One region of the Staphylococcus lloydii genome, then DNA from elsewhere that is predicted to be linked to it. Evidence: predicted binding sites of a transcription regulator. Region 1 holds the regulator's gene; the other holds the start of a gene.
The links. The regulator LexA, encoded in region 1, represses DNA repair genes until DNA is damaged. The targets are predictions, from matches to a motif close to CGAACATATGTTCG.

Region 2: uvrB (excinuclease ABC subunit UvrB) is a predicted target of LexA. The motif match lies at 4,437-4,450, and genes of this name have one in related genera.

The regions. Positions count from the first base shown of each region.
Region 1 covers NZ_CP064056.1:1,517,211-1,525,141, reverse strand. Annotated here, with positions in the region: gene rpsN (30S ribosomal protein S14) at 1-180, shown strand, start outside; gene guaC (GMP reductase) at 370-1,347, shown strand; gene ISP08_RS07445 (CAP domain-containing protein) at 1,358-2,380, shown strand; gene lexA (transcriptional repressor LexA) at 2,586-3,209, opposite strand; gene sosA (DNA damage-induced cell division inhibitor SosA) at 3,351-3,596, shown strand; gene ISP08_RS07430 (DUF896 domain-containing protein) at 3,699-3,956, shown strand; gene tkt (transketolase) at 4,035-6,023, shown strand; gene ISP08_RS07420 (YneF family protein) at 6,240-6,479, shown strand; gene ISP08_RS07415 (hypothetical protein) at 6,619-7,296, shown strand; gene ISP08_RS07410 (hypothetical protein) at 7,513-7,686, shown strand; gene ISP08_RS07405 (CcdC family protein) at 7,889-7,931, shown strand, end outside.
Region 2 covers NZ_CP064056.1:2,028,467-2,036,397, reverse strand. Annotated here, with positions in the region: gene secA (preprotein translocase subunit SecA) at 1-609, shown strand, start outside; one part of gene prfB (peptide chain release factor 2) at 766-837, shown strand; one part of gene prfB (peptide chain release factor 2) at 839-1,882, shown strand; gene ISP08_RS10005 (CHAP domain-containing protein) at 2,243-3,181, shown strand; gene ISP08_RS10000 (YfbR-like 5'-deoxynucleotidase) at 3,428-4,069, shown strand; gene ISP08_RS09995 (CsbA family protein) at 4,075-4,311, shown strand; gene uvrB (excinuclease ABC subunit UvrB) at 4,583-6,565, shown strand; gene uvrA (excinuclease ABC subunit UvrA) at 6,575-7,931, shown strand, end outside.

The DNA of each region.
Region 1 (7,931 bases):
GGTGATTATGAAGCTTTACGCAAATTACCTCGAGATGCTTCGCCAACGAGATTAACACGTCGTTGTAAAGTTACAGGACGACCTAGAGGCGTGTTGAGAAAATTCGAAATGTCTAGAATTGCTTTTCGTGAACACGCACACAAAGGCCAAATTCCTGGTGTTAAAAAATCTAGTTGGTAAATTCGTACTAAAGTCCGTTTACATTTAATATAAAACAATGTATATTATCTATTGGTACTAGAAAGCAACATTGATTGTTCGTAAAAATCGTTGTTTTTAATAGTTGAAACTACGATTTTGTTCATTAATGTGCGAAAAAACTTACCATTAAATAGTTGTTTTAATAAAAATGTTAGGGGTTTATGTATTATGAAAATTTTTGATTATGAAGATATCCAACTTATACCGAATAAATGTATCGTGAATAGTAGGTCAGAATGTGATACTACAATAAAATTTGGGCCAAAATCTTTCAAGTTGCCTGTAGTTCCTGCTAATATGCAAACTGTAATGAATGAATCATTAGCTGAATGGTTCGCTCAAAACGATTATTTCTACATCATGCACCGTTTTGATGAAGAAGCGCGTATTCCATTTATTAACAAAATGCAGGAACAAGGTTTATTTGCGTCAATTTCAGTAGGAGTTAAAGAACGTGAGTTTGGATTTGTTGAACAACTTAAAGCAGAAAACGCAATTCCAGAGTACATTACAATTGATATAGCTCATGGACACTCTGATTCAGTTATTAATATGATTAAACATATTAAAAAACATATACCTGATACATTTGTTATTGCTGGTAATGTTGGTACTCCAGAAGGCGTACGTGAGTTAGAAAATGCTGGTGCAGATGCTACTAAAGTTGGTATTGGACCTGGTCGTGTTTGTATTACAAAAATTAAAACAGGTTTCGGTACTGGTGGCTGGCAATTATCAGCATTAAATCATTGCAGTAAAGCAGCGCGTAAACCAATTATTGCTGATGGTGGTATAAGAACGAATGGTGATATTGCGAAATCTATGCGTTTTGGAGCGTCTATGGTAATGATCGGCTCATTATTTGCTGCCCACGAAGAATCACCTGGTGAAACAGTTGAATTAGAAGGTAAATTATACAAAGAATACTTTGGTAGTGCTTCTGAATTCCAAAAAGGTGAACATAAAAACGTCGAGGGTAAAAAAATGTTTGTTGAACATAAAGGGTCTTTAAAAGATACTTTAGTAGAAATGCAACAAGATTTACAAAGTTCAATTTCATATGCTGGCGGCAACGATTTAACTTCATTAAGAAAGGTAGATTATGTAATAGTACGTAACTCTATTTTCAACGGTGATAAAGACTAAATTTTAGTAGGTGTTGAACATCCGAAAACTATTATTTTATATTGTTTTATTTCTAGGGTTAATAATTGTTTTACCTATTAAAGAACCTGACTTTATGATGCATGTCCAACAACAAGCTAGAACTAAAATTGATGCTTGGACAAATAATGACAATACTGCTAATAATGTATTGAAAGTTCCAAGCGAACAAGAATTTGCGTTAAATAATATTCAAATGAATATGACGAAATCACAGGTTGAAAGTAAATTAGGTAAAGCACAAAGGATAACAACGAACGAATACGGTACTAAATGGTATAGTTATCATACAAAAGACTATCATGATTTTGTTATGGTAAGTTACATTGATAATAAAGTTAATGGTTTGTATACTAACCAAAACTTAATATCATCACAATCTCAGATAAAATATGGTTCTCCTAAAAATGTAGTGCGTCAACGTTTGGGTAAACCTATTACTGAGAAACGTAAAGGTAACGTACGATACGAAATTGATAATAAAGAATATGATACCTTTAAAAAACATAATATTTATACAACAGCATTTTATGACAAACACAACAACAATAATTTAACATCGATTTTATTGGTAAGTAATCAAATGGAAAATCGTTTGCGTAGTCAATATGGTGCGCCATCTGATGATTTACAAAAGAGTTTCGAACTACAAAATTTTGATCTTGTTAATGCTGAACGCGTGCAACACAACTTATCAACTTTAACTTATAATGCTGCAATATCTAATACTGCACGAAAACATAGTAAGGATATGGCAAAGCATGACTATTTTGATCATACGGATTTAAATGGTAACTCCCCATTCGATAGACTTAAGTCAGATAATATCGATTTCAATGCAGCTGGTGAGAATTTAGCCTATGGTCAAGTTGATAGTATATACGCTCATGAAGGATTAATGAATTCACTCGGTCATAGAAAAAATATTTTGCGCACAACTTACAATAAACTAGGTGTTGGTGTAGCATTCAATTCTGATAATCAACCTTATTGGACTGAAAATTATACAAATTAAGGTTTATCAAAATTTTTTCAGGGTATCTTTATTTAGTAAGGATGAGATGCTTATGAAAGCTAAAAAACAAAAGAACAAAGACGATATATTAGAAAGAATTAAAGACGTCTTAGAAAAGAAATAAGCGATTGCGCATATGCACAATCGCTTATTTTTATTGTTTAGATAACAAGATATTTAATTTTATGAGAGTGTCTAGTGTAAATTACATTTCTCTAAATAAACCAACAACTTTACCAAGCACTGTTACTTGTTCTAAATATATAGGATCCATTGTACTATTTTCTGGTTGCAGTCTATAACGTGTTTTTTCTTTATAGAATCTTTTGACTGTAGCTTCATTTTCTTCTGTCATAGCTACAATAATATCTCCATTTTCGGCAATAGTTTGACTTCTGACGATAACTTTATCTCCATCTAAAATACCAGCTTCAATCATACTATCTCCGACAACGTTTAGTATAAAGATATCGCTATTATGTGTTGATGTGAAATGTTCTGGTAAAGGGAAATATTCTTCGACATTTTCAACTGCAGTAATAGGAATACCAGCAGTTACTTTACCAATGACAGGCACATGTATCGTTTCTTCAGTATTAACAGATTCACCTAATAATTCAGAAACAATTTCTATAGCACGTGGCTTTGTAGGATCACGACGAATGTAACCTTTTTCTTCTAATCTTGATAAATGTCCATGGACTGTTGAGCTCGAAGCAAGACCTACGGCTTCTCCTATTTCACGAACACTAGGTGGATATCCTTTAGATTGAACGATTTGCTTAATATAATCGAAAATTTCTGTTTGACGTTTAGTTAATTCTCTCATAATAGGCACTCCCTAAATTAATTTGTCTTAATTATAGCATGTGTTGTAACCTTTTACAAACATTTGTTCGTTTTTATGTTGACATAGAACAAGCGTTCTGATAAATTATTAATACAAACAAACGTTCTAGGAGTGAAGAAAATGACTAAACAATATATAAACCAATATAAAACTTATTTAATCGTACTTTTAGCCACTATGATACTATGTACAATCTTTTTGCTATCAGTAGATTTTAACAATAAATCAGAACAAACGTACGAAATGACGGACCATAAAATAACAAATCAATCAAAGGATACATTAGCAAATGAAGTAAAAGCCAATGAAAATAGCGACGAAAATGACGAACATACACCGAACCAAACGATTGCAATAATTCGATAACAACCTTATATAGATAGATATGGTAAAGTGAGCGAAAACATTTAGTTTCGTTCACTTTTTTGATACTATTTGTTAAGAGTAACAAAGCATGGAGGTATTGCTATGAGTAATAAAGAAGTTGATATTGATAGAATTAATGAATTAGCAAAAAAGAAAAAAGAATCTGGCTTGACTGAAGCTGAAGCGAAAGAACAATCAAAGCTTAGAGAAGCCTATTTGCAATCTTTTAGAAAAGGTTTCAAACAACAAATTGAAAACACAAGAGTGATTGATCCAGAGGGTAATGATGTTACGCCGGATAAAGTTAAACAGAAATTAGATAAAAAAAATGAAACTGAACAAGATAATAACAAAAACTAATCTTATTTTTTTAAATTAATAGATAAATAAGTTATAATAGTAGTTGTGTTATGCTACTTAAGAAAGGAAGTCGTTTAGATGTTTAATAAAAAAGACCAATTAGCTGTTGATACTATTAGAGCTTTGAGTATCGATGCTGTTGAACAAGCAAACTCAGGGCACCCAGGTTTACCTATGGGCGCAGCACCAATGGCGTATACTTTATGGACTCGCCACTTGAATTTCAATCCCCAATCAAAAGATTACTTTAACAGAGACCGTTTTGTATTATCTGCAGGTCATGGTTCTGCTTTACTTTACAGTTTATTACATGTATCAGGAAGCTTAGAACTTGAAGAATTAAAACAATTTAGACAATGGGGTTCTAAAACACCAGGTCATCCAGAATTTAGACACACTGATGGCGTTGAAGTAACTACTGGTCCACTAGGACAAGGTTTAGCTATGTCAGTTGGTTTAGCTTTAGCTGAAAAACATTTAGCAGGTAAATTCAATAAAGAAGATGCTAAAGTTGTTGACCATTACACTTATGTAATTGCTTCAGATGGTGATTTAATGGAAGGTATTTCTCACGAAGCAGCATCATTTGCTGGTCATAATAAATTAGACAAATTAATCGTTTTATATGATTCAAATGATATTTCACTTGATGGTGATTTAAATAAAGCTTTCTCTGAAGACGTTAAAAAACGTTTTGAATCATATGGTTGGAACCACATCTTAGTTAAAGATGGTAATGATTTAAATGCTATCGATAAAGCAATCGAAAAAGCTAAAGGTCAAGATGCACCAACAATGATCGAAGTTAAAACAGTTATCGGTTTTGGTGCACCAAATAAAGAAGGTACACATGGTGTCCATGGTGCTCCTTTAGGTGAAGACGAAAGAAACCTTGCGCTTAAAAATTATGGTTTAGATCCAGAAAAACGTTTTAATGTTCCAGAAGAAGTTTACGAAATCTTCCAAGAAAACATGTTAAAACGCGCAAATGAAAATGAAGAAGCATGGAACAAATTAGTTGAAGAATATGCTTCAAAATATCCTGAATTAGGCGAAGAGTTTAAATTAGCTATTAGCGGTAAATTACCAGAAAATTATCGTGATGCTTTACCTGAATTTGAAGCAGGTCACAGTGGCGCATCTCGTGCTGACTCTGGCGAAGTTATCCAAGCAGTTAGTAAAACTGTCCCTTCATTCTTTGGTGGTTCAGCCGATTTAGCTGGTTCAAACAAATCAAACGTTAAAGATTCTGATGACTTTAATGCTACAACTCCAGAAGGTAAAAACATTTGGTTTGGTGTACGTGAATTTGCAATGGGAGCTGCCGTTAATGGTATGGCTGCACACGGCGGTTTACATCCTTATGGTGCAACTTTCTTCGTATTTAGTGACTACTTAAAACCAGCGTTAAGATTATCAGCAATTATGGGTCTTAACTCAACGTTTATTTTCACTCATGACTCAATTGCAGTTGGGGAAGATGGTCCAACACACGAACCTGTTGAACAATTAGCAGGATTACGTGCTATTCCTAATATGAACGTTATTCGTCCAGCTGATGGTAACGAAACTCGTGTAGCTTGGGAAGTAGCATTAGAATCTGAAAAAACACCAACATCATTAGTATTAACTCGTCAAAACTTAACTACTTTAGATTTACCTAAAGAAGTAGTTGAAGAAGGCGTTCGTAAAGGTGCTTATGTTGTATATGAGTCTGAAAAAGACGCGGAATTCTTATTATTAGCAACTGGCTCAGAAGTTAACTTAGCTGTAGATGCTGCTAAAGATTTAGATGCACAAGGTAAAGGCGTACGTGTTGTATCTATGCCAAACTGGCACGCATTCGATCAACAATCAGCTGAATATAAAGAATCAGTTATTCCATCATCAATTACTAAACGTGTAGCTATCGAAATGGCTTCATCATTAGGATGGCATAAATATGTAGGTACTGAAGGCAAAGTTATCGGTATCGACACATTTGGTGCTAGTGCCCCTGGTGATTTAGTAGTTGAAAAATATGGCTTCACTAAAGAAAATATTTTAAATCAAATCCAAACATTTTAATTAATCTCTTATAATTAAAATTATTAAAGACATAAGAGCGCGTCTCTTATGTCTTTTTTTTAATAGTAAATTGCTAATACTTAAACTCATGTATGTTTACAAATCTAAATTAAAATTGATATAATACTTAAGGTTGAATATATTTGAGGCAAAACTTCCTTGAAATAAAATATATATTTTAGTAAAATGCATAAGGATAGGAAAGTGGGTGAAACAATGGCAATTTGGTTAGCAGTTATTTTAATCGTAATAGCACTAATCATAGGTTTAGTAGGTGGCTTCTTCCTAGCGAGAAAGTATATGATGGATTACTTCAAAAAGAACCCACCAATTAATGAAGAAATGTTACGTATGATGATGATGCAAATGGGTCAAAAACCATCTCAAAAGAAAATTAATCAAATGATGACAATGATGAATAAAAATATGGATTCTAATATGAAAAAATCTAAATAATATGTCATTTTTAAACTGGTTCTTACTTAAAAAGGTAAGGACCAGTTTTTTGTATAATGATATATTCGAGAATTTAAATATAATAAGTGTTAAAGTGAAGACACATATTACTTAAAGATAAGTGTGGGAGGTATTTGTTTTGAAATTAAATAAAATACTAATTTATACAAATAAGATAGCAGAAGTGAAGGCTTTTTATGTCGATGATTTAGGTTTTGATTTAATAAAAGATGAACATGACTATTTTTCAATATCAGCAGGATATAGTGACTTAACTTTTGTATATAGTGACACACTAACAAATCCTTATTATCACTTTGCATTTGATATACCTCCAGAAATGTTTGCTGAAATTAAAGGTTGGTTAAGTCAACGTGTTGAATTATTAACAGAAGAAGGGCAAGATGAAATTTACTTTAGTGGCTTTGATGCTAAATCAGTGTATTTTTATGATCCAGCACAAAATATAGTGGAATTTATGGCGAGAAATGAACATCGAAACAAAACGCAGGCCAATTATTTTGCTGTTCAAGAAATTTTAGGGATCAGTGAAATAGGATTAGTCATTGATGATTTAGAGCATTCAATGCGTACTTTGAAAAAATATAATTATAGTAATATTGCTAATTACATTGATGAAGATAGTTTGAATTTTATATTTAACAATAATGAATCTAATTATTTATTATTAACAAAAGCCGATAGAAGATGGTTGTTTTCAGATAAGTTAGCTAAAATATTACCCATTACGGTAGAAACTGACAAAGAGTTGATTGAAATTGTTGATGGTGAATTGAAGATAAGCAGTCTAGGATAATAACTCATAACAAAACCAGCTAAATTACATTTTCAATAATGAAAATTGCTATGATTATTAAATTTTTTCAAAAAAATTTAAAGTTCTCTTATCGATAGTCACAACAACGATTAGTAAACTTATACAAATCTTAAATTGTTTGATTTTTCAGAAAAATATTTGAATGGTTTCCCAATGTGTTATATAATCATTCACATAAAGGGAGGCTAATAATTTATGAAAGATGCTTTTGATATGGAAGATAAGGAAGTTTTGGATCGTTTATCATGTGCTCATATTAACTTTAGTAATGACGTTGAGTTCAAAGAATTCAATAAAGCGATTCAAACTCATGACATGAATTATCTTAGACAAACACTTAATAACATGAATTCAGCAGCCACAATGTAATAGTTTAGAAATATATAATAAGCCTTGTAAAAGGCTTATTTTTTTGCGAATAACGCTGTACTGATAATTAATAAAATATGGCAATTTTATGTATATCACTTAAATAAGACTATTTTGAATTAGAATTACTGGTTATTTGAATATATAGTGTTATAATATCGTTTGTGAATATAAGCTGTAGACTATTAAAGAAGGTGTAATTTTGGCGTATTTAGTGTTTTCGATATTATTTGCCTTTCTAATGG
Region 2 (7,931 bases), 510 kb from region 1:
GAACGTAGCGTTGCACACTATATAAATGATGACGAAGAAGAACCAGACTACGAACCGTTCGTAAATTACGTCGACGATGTATTTTTAAATGAAAATGAATTAAACGTATCTGAAATAAAAGGTAAAGATAGCGAAGACATCTATCAACTTGTATGGGAAAAAATCGAAAAGGCGTTGGCTCAACAAAAAGAAGAAATTGGTGAGCAATTTGATGAATTTGAACGTATGATTTTATTACGTTCTATCGATACACATTGGACTGACCATATTGATACAATGGATCAACTTAGAGAAGGTATTCACTTACGTTCTTATGGTCAACAAAATCCATTACGTGACTATCAAAACGAAGGTCATCAACTATTTGATACAATGATGCAACAAATTGAAGAAGATGTTAGTAAATATATCTTGAAATCTGTCGTTACGGTAGAAGATGACATAGAAAGAGATAAATCTACTGATTTTGGTAAAGCCGAACATGTCTCAGCAGAAGATGGCAAAGAAAAAGCCAAAGCACAACCTTACGTTAAAGACGAACATATTGGCAGAAATGATCCATGCCCTTGCGGTAGCGGTAAAAAATACAAAAACTGTCATGGCGCATAAAATGACTCGACTGGAGTATGTTAATGTTTTTAACATACTCCAGTCTTTTTCAATACTCAGCCAACGTTTTGAAAATTTATATATAATGATATACTTTTAAAGAGCAAGTTTATTAAATAGTGAACGTTAATTAAACGCTAATAGGAGCGATGTACAATGGAATTATCAGAAATGAAAAGAAACTTAGATAGTTACGAAGCTAAATTAGAACAACTTAGGGGGTCTCTTTGACTTAGAGGAAAAAGAGACAAATATTCAAGAATACGAAGAAATGATGGCAGACCCTACATTTTGGGATGATCAAAATAAAGCGCAAGATATTATCGATAAAAATAATGCGTTAAAATCTGTTGTTAATGATTTTACTGCTTTAACTGATGAATTAGATGATATGTCAGCTACTCATGAGTTATTATTAGATGAAAACGATGAAGATATGAAAGAAGCTTTAGAAAGCCAAATAAATGAATTTAACGGTAAAATTGAACGCTTTGAATTACAACTATTACTAGATGGACCATATGATGCAAATAATGCGATATTAGAGTTACATCCTGGAGCAGGCGGTACAGAGTCTCAAGATTGGACGAGCATGCTTTTAAGAATGTACCAGCGTTATTGTGAACAACAAGGCTATAAAGTAGAAACTGCTGATTATCAACCGGGTGATGAAGCAGGTGTGAAGAGTGTGACAATCATCGTTAAAGGCCACAATGCCTATGGTTATTTGAAAGCTGAAAAAGGTGTTCATAGATTAGTGCGTATCTCACCATTTGATTCTTCTGGTAGACGTCACACTTCATTTGCTTCTTGTGACGTTATCCCTGAATTTAATAACAACGAGATAGAAATTGAAATCAATCCAGACGACATTACAGTGGATACGTTCAGAGCTTCAGGTGCAGGTGGTCAGCACATAAACAAAACGGAATCTGCAATTCGTATAACCCACCATCCAACTGGTATCGTTGTGAATAACCAAAACGAACGCTCACAAATTAAAAACCGTGAAGCAGCTATGAAAATGTTAAAAGCCAAATTGTATCAATTAGAATTAGAAGAACAAGAAAAACAAATGGCTGAAATTCGCGGTGAACAAAAAGAGATTGGCTGGGGTAGCCAAATTAGATCATATGTTTTCCATCCATATTCAATGGTCAAAGATCATAGAACTAATGAAGAAACCGGTAAGGTTGATGCAGTGATGGACGGAGATATCGGTCCATTCATGGAAGCATATTTACGTAATCAAATGGCAAATGCTGAAAAATAATAAATAAATTGCTACAAAGTATAAAGTCGTAACCACATTGCTATCATTAGGCTATTAAACATGGCACTAAGGCGATAAGTAATTGAGGTGCGACTTTTTTATCGATTTGCTTCGTAATGAAATGTATGAATTATATCTTTTTTAGTTTGAAAACTTTGTGGTTTCATATGTAATTTTCCATTAGATTTATTAACCAATTGACATAATAGATTTCTAAAAACGTTGATTTAAAGCATGGTTGCATCATTTATTATTTATAAAATTAACGCTTTTATTACAGCTTGATAACAGTGCCATGCGGTTAAAAAAAGTATGCTATATTAAAATCACAAAATCGGTTAAAAAGGATTGAATAACACCATGAAAAAAACGATCACGAGTTCTGTTTTTTCTTTATCATTAATTGGTTTAATAGATCATACAGCTTCGGCCAGTCAGAATCACCAAGTTGCTGAAGGAGAAACACAACTGAGTACATTAGCAGAAAAATACGCTTCAACAACGTCAGACATTATTAAATTGAATGGTCTCGCAGAAAGTACATCACATGTTGCAATAGGTACTACTATCTTATTACCTGACCAAGATATTGTAGAGGTGAAAACGGGGGACACCTTATATAAAATCAGTGAAAAATATAACGTTTCCTTAGCAGAAATTTATAAGTTAAACCCTAACGTATCTGAAGTGCTGCAAGTAGGACAACTTATTGCAATTACGGAAAAAGGTTCCGCACACTTATCGCCATATAATTTGCCATATAATCGTAATTTAAGTACTTCCGCGCCATCATCTCCACCTACTATGACTTTGTCTCCAATTAACACGACTGATTCTAGTGAGCAATATGTAAATTCATATCAAACACAATATACAAAAAACGACCATGTAAATACACATCCTTATCAATATGAGGTAAGTCAATCTAACGAATATCAACAGCCATCGTACAATAAGGAAAATAATGATTTGGCAGGAGATAATAATTATTACGATTGGGGCCAATGTACATATTATGCATTTGACCGTCGTCAACAATTAGGTAAATCAATTAGTTCGTTATGGGGTAATGCTAATAATTGGGCTTCAGCAGCGCAAAATCAAGGATTTAAAGTAAATAATAAACCTGAGGTAGGTGCAGTTTTTCAAACAACTGCTGGACCGCTTGGTCATGTAGGTGTAGTTGAAAAAACGAATAAAGATGGTTCTATTGTCGTTTCTGAAATGAATTGGCAAGGTTTCGGACAAAAATCATACCGTACAATTAAAAATACTGCAGCTTATCAATATATTCATTAATACAAAATGATGACTATAACTATGATATGTCCACATTTATTCTTATTGCTTGATAATTATGTTTTGTAATAAGAAGGCGCGTGAATATTTTAGTTATAGTCATTTTATTTTTGAAAATTACACCTAAACACTGCATAATTTAAGTTAAGCAAACCCGATAATGTTGTATTGGGATATTAATCACATTTGCTTCAATTAATAGAAACAAGTATAATCTTTATTTAAATATACGAGGAGGCATGTGTCATGGGTGTACATCAATATTTTAAACGTTTATCCGACTTAGAGACGTTAATTAGACTGCCAGGGAAGTTTAAATACTTTGAACATAATGTAGCGGCGCACTCGTTTAAAGTTACGAAAATTGCGCAATATTTAGGTACTGTTGAAGAGTACCAAGGTAATACAGTAAATTGGAAGAGTTTATATGAAAAAGCACTAAACCATGACTTTGCTGAAATATTTACCGGGGATATCAAAACACCTGTGAAATATGCGAGTGGTGAATTAAAAAAATTATTCTCGCAAGTTGAAGAAGAAATGGTCGAAACGTTTATTAGTGAAGAAATACCAGACCATTTTCAAAATATTTATCGTGAAAGACTACAAGAAGGTAAAGATGACTCGTTAGAGGGTCAAATCCTATCAGTAGCAGATAAGATTGATTTATTATATGAAACATTAGGTGAAATACAGAAACGAAATCCAGAGCCGTTGTTTTATGAAATTTATGAAATGTCTCTAGAAACGATTACACAATTTGACCACCTTTATTCAGTTCAAGATTTTATAGACAATATCGTTCCAGAAATGTTGCAAGAAAAATATATTCCAAAGTCAGAATTATATGATACAACGATGAGTATTATCAATAAAAGAAATGAGTGAATAATATGATATGGTACATACTCGCTGCATTTTTCCCTTGTGTATTAGTCATTTTATTTAGCGTATTGACTAGAAGTAAATGGGTCGGAACAATTTTAACGTTAGTGTTAATAGGTGTATCCGTTCAAAAGGGATTCTTTCACGATGAATGGATCATTTTTATCGATGTAGTATCCATTTTGGCAGGGTATATCATTATAGATAATTTACAGTTTCATAAAAAAGATGACGATTATGATTAATCGATACAACAAACAGTAAAATTGATTGTTATGTCCAAATACCTTTATAATATATACATTCGCAAACAAACATAGTGCACAACCTATGTTTGTTTTTTATTTGAGCAAAAGTAAGTTCACAACAACGAACAAATGTTTGTATTAAAAGTAGCAAATCTGTTAAAATAGTGTATAACTAATGTAGAATTATGGAAAATAACATGTTAAATACGAACAAGTTTAAATAAATAAAGACAGTAATGCGATAATAAATAGGAGGCATGTGTCACATATGGAACATTACCCATTTAAATTAGCTTCTGATTTTAAACCTGAAGGCGATCAACCTCAAGCTATACAAAAAATTGTCGATGGCATCAATGAAGGCAAAAGACATCAAACATTGCTAGGTGCTACAGGTACTGGTAAAACGTTTACGATGAGTAACGTTATTAAAGAGGTTGGTAAACCAACACTCATTATCGCTCACAACAAAACATTGGCTGGTCAATTGTACAGTGAGTTTAAAGAATTTTTCCCTGAAAACAGAGTGGAATACTTTGTTAGTTATTATGATTATTATCAACCTGAAGCTTATGTGCCTTCTACAGATACTTTTATTGAAAAGGATGCATCTATTAACGATGAAATAGATCAATTACGACACTCAGCAACAAGTGCTCTGTTTGAACGCGATGACGTTATCATTATTGCTAGTGTAAGTTGTATTTATGGTTTAGGTAATCCAGATGAATATCGAGATTTAGTCGTTAGTGTAAGAGTTGGTATGGAAATGGATAGAAGTGAATTGTTACGTCAATTAGTAGATGTGCAATATACGCGTAATGATATTGATTTCCGCCGTGGTACATTTAGAGTACGTGGCGATGTCGTTGAAATTTTCCCGGCGTCTCGTGAAGAAATGTGTATCCGAGTTGAATTTTTCGGTGATGAAATAGATAGAATTAGAGAAGTGAATTACTTAACTGGAGAAGTCATACGCGAACGCGAACACTTTGCTATTTTCCCAGCATCTCACTTCGTAACCCGTGAAGAAAAAATGAAATCAGCTATCCAACGTATAGAAGATGAATTGGCTGAACGCTTAGAAGAATTAAGATCTGAAAATAAATTATTAGAAGCTCAAAGACTTGAACAACGTACAAACTATGATTTAGAGATGATGCGTGAGATGGGCTTCTGTTCTGGTATTGAAAACTATTCAGTCCATCTAACTTTAAGACCATTAGGTTCAACACCATATACATTATTAGATTACTTTGGTGATGATTGGCTTATCATGGTCGATGAATCACATGTTACATTGCCACAGGTACGAGGGATGTATAACGGAGATAGAGCACGTAAACAAGTGCTCGTCGATCATGGCTTTAGACTACCTAGTGCCTTAGACAATAGACCGTTAAAATTTGAAGAGTTTGAAGAAAAAACAAATCAACTGGTATATGTGTCTGCAACGCCTGGTCCTTATGAATTAGAACATACAGACGAAATGGTAGAACAAATTATTCGTCCAACTGGATTGCTAGACCCTAAAATTGAAGTACGTCCTACTGAAAATCAAATCGATGACTTATTGGGTGAAATTCAGGAACGTATCGACAAAAATGAACGTGTCCTCGTTACCACTTTAACGAAAAAAATGAGTGAAGATTTGACAACTTATATGAAAGAAGCAGGTATTAAAGTCAATTATCTTCATTCCGAAATTAAAACATTAGAGCGTATTGAAATTATAAGAGATTTACGTATGGGAACTTATGATGTCGTTGTCGGAATTAACTTGTTAAGAGAGGGTATAGATATTCCAGAAGTTTCATTAGTGGTTATTTTAGATGCTGATAAAGAAGGCTTTTTACGTTCAGAACGCTCATTAGTACAAACTATTGGTCGTGCAGCACGTAATAGTGAAGGTGAAGTAATTATGTACGGCGATAAAATAACTGACTCTATGCGTTTTGCTATTGATGAGACAGAACGTCGTCGTGAAATACAAACAGCATATAACGAAAAATATGGTATTACACCAACTACAATTAACAAGAAAATTCACGATGTTATTAGTGCCACTGTTGAAAGTGATGATACTAATGAACAACAGCAAAAAGAACTTCCTAAGAAAATGACTAAGAAAGAACGCGAAAAAACAATTCAAAATATAGAAAAAGAAATGAAACAGGCAGCAAAAGACTTAGACTTTGAAAAAGCTACTGAACTCAGAGATATGTTATTTGAATTAAAAGCAGAAGGGTGACATTAATATATGAAAGAACCATCTATTGTAGTTAAAGGGGCGCGTGCCCATAATTTAAAAAGTGTAGATATTGAGATTCCTAAAAATAAATTGATTGTCATGACTGGTCTTTCTGGGTCAGGTAAATCCTCACTTGCCTTTGATACGATTTATGCAGAAGGTCAACGACGTTATGTTGAATCTTTAAGTGCGTACGCACGTCAATTTTTAGGCCAAATGGATAAACCAGATGTAGATACGATTGAAGGTTTGTCACCTGCAATATCAATCGATCAAAAGACTACAAGTAAAAACCCTAGATCTATCGTAGCAACAGTAACGGAGATATATGATTATATTCGTTTGTTATACGCACGTGTTGGAAAGGCATATTGCCCTAATCATCATATTGAAATTGAATCACAAACCGTGCAACAAATGACAGATAGAATACTGAATTTAGAAGAACGTACTAAAATTCAATTACTTGCGCCTGTAGTATCACATCGAAAGGGATCACACGAAAAATTAATCGACGATATTATCAAAAAGGGCTATGTTCGTGTTCGTGTCGATGGTGAAATTACAGATGTTAATGAAGTACCTGAGCTCGATAAAAACAAAAATCATACAATTGAAGTCGTTGTTGATAGACTGGTTGTTAAAGAAGGTATTGAAACTCGTTTAGCGGACTCTATAGAAACTGCTTTACGTTTAGCAGAAGGGAATCTCGTTGTCGATGTTATCGGTGACGAAGAATTAAAATTCTCGGAAAACCATGCATGTCCAATTTGTGGTTTTTCAATTGGTGAGTTAGAACCAAGAATGTTTAGTTTTAATAGTCCATTCGGTGCGTGTCCAACGTGTGATGGTCTAGGTCAAAAACTGACTGTTGATATGGATTTAGTTGTGCCTGATAAGAATTTAACGCTTAATGAAGGTGCTATCGTCCCATGGGAACCAACAAGTTCAGATTTTTATCCAACGCTATTAAAACGTGTATGTGAAGTATATAAAATAAATATGGATAAACCATACAAAAAATTAACTGACAGACAAAAAGATATTATAATGCATGGCTCACAAGGCAAAGAAATAGAATTTACTTTTAAACAGCGTAACGGTCAAACTAGAACACGTACGATGGAATTTGAAGGTGTCATTAATAATATCAATCGACGTTATCATGATTCTCCTTCTGAATATGTTCGTGAAATGATGAGTAAATATATGACAGAATTACCTTGTGAAACTTGTCATGGACAACGTTTAAGTAGAGAGGCATTATCTGTTTATGTATCAGGCCTTAATATTGGAGAAGTCATTAATAAATCTATTAAAGAAGCACTTGATTACTATGAAAACATTGAGTTATCTAATCAAGATA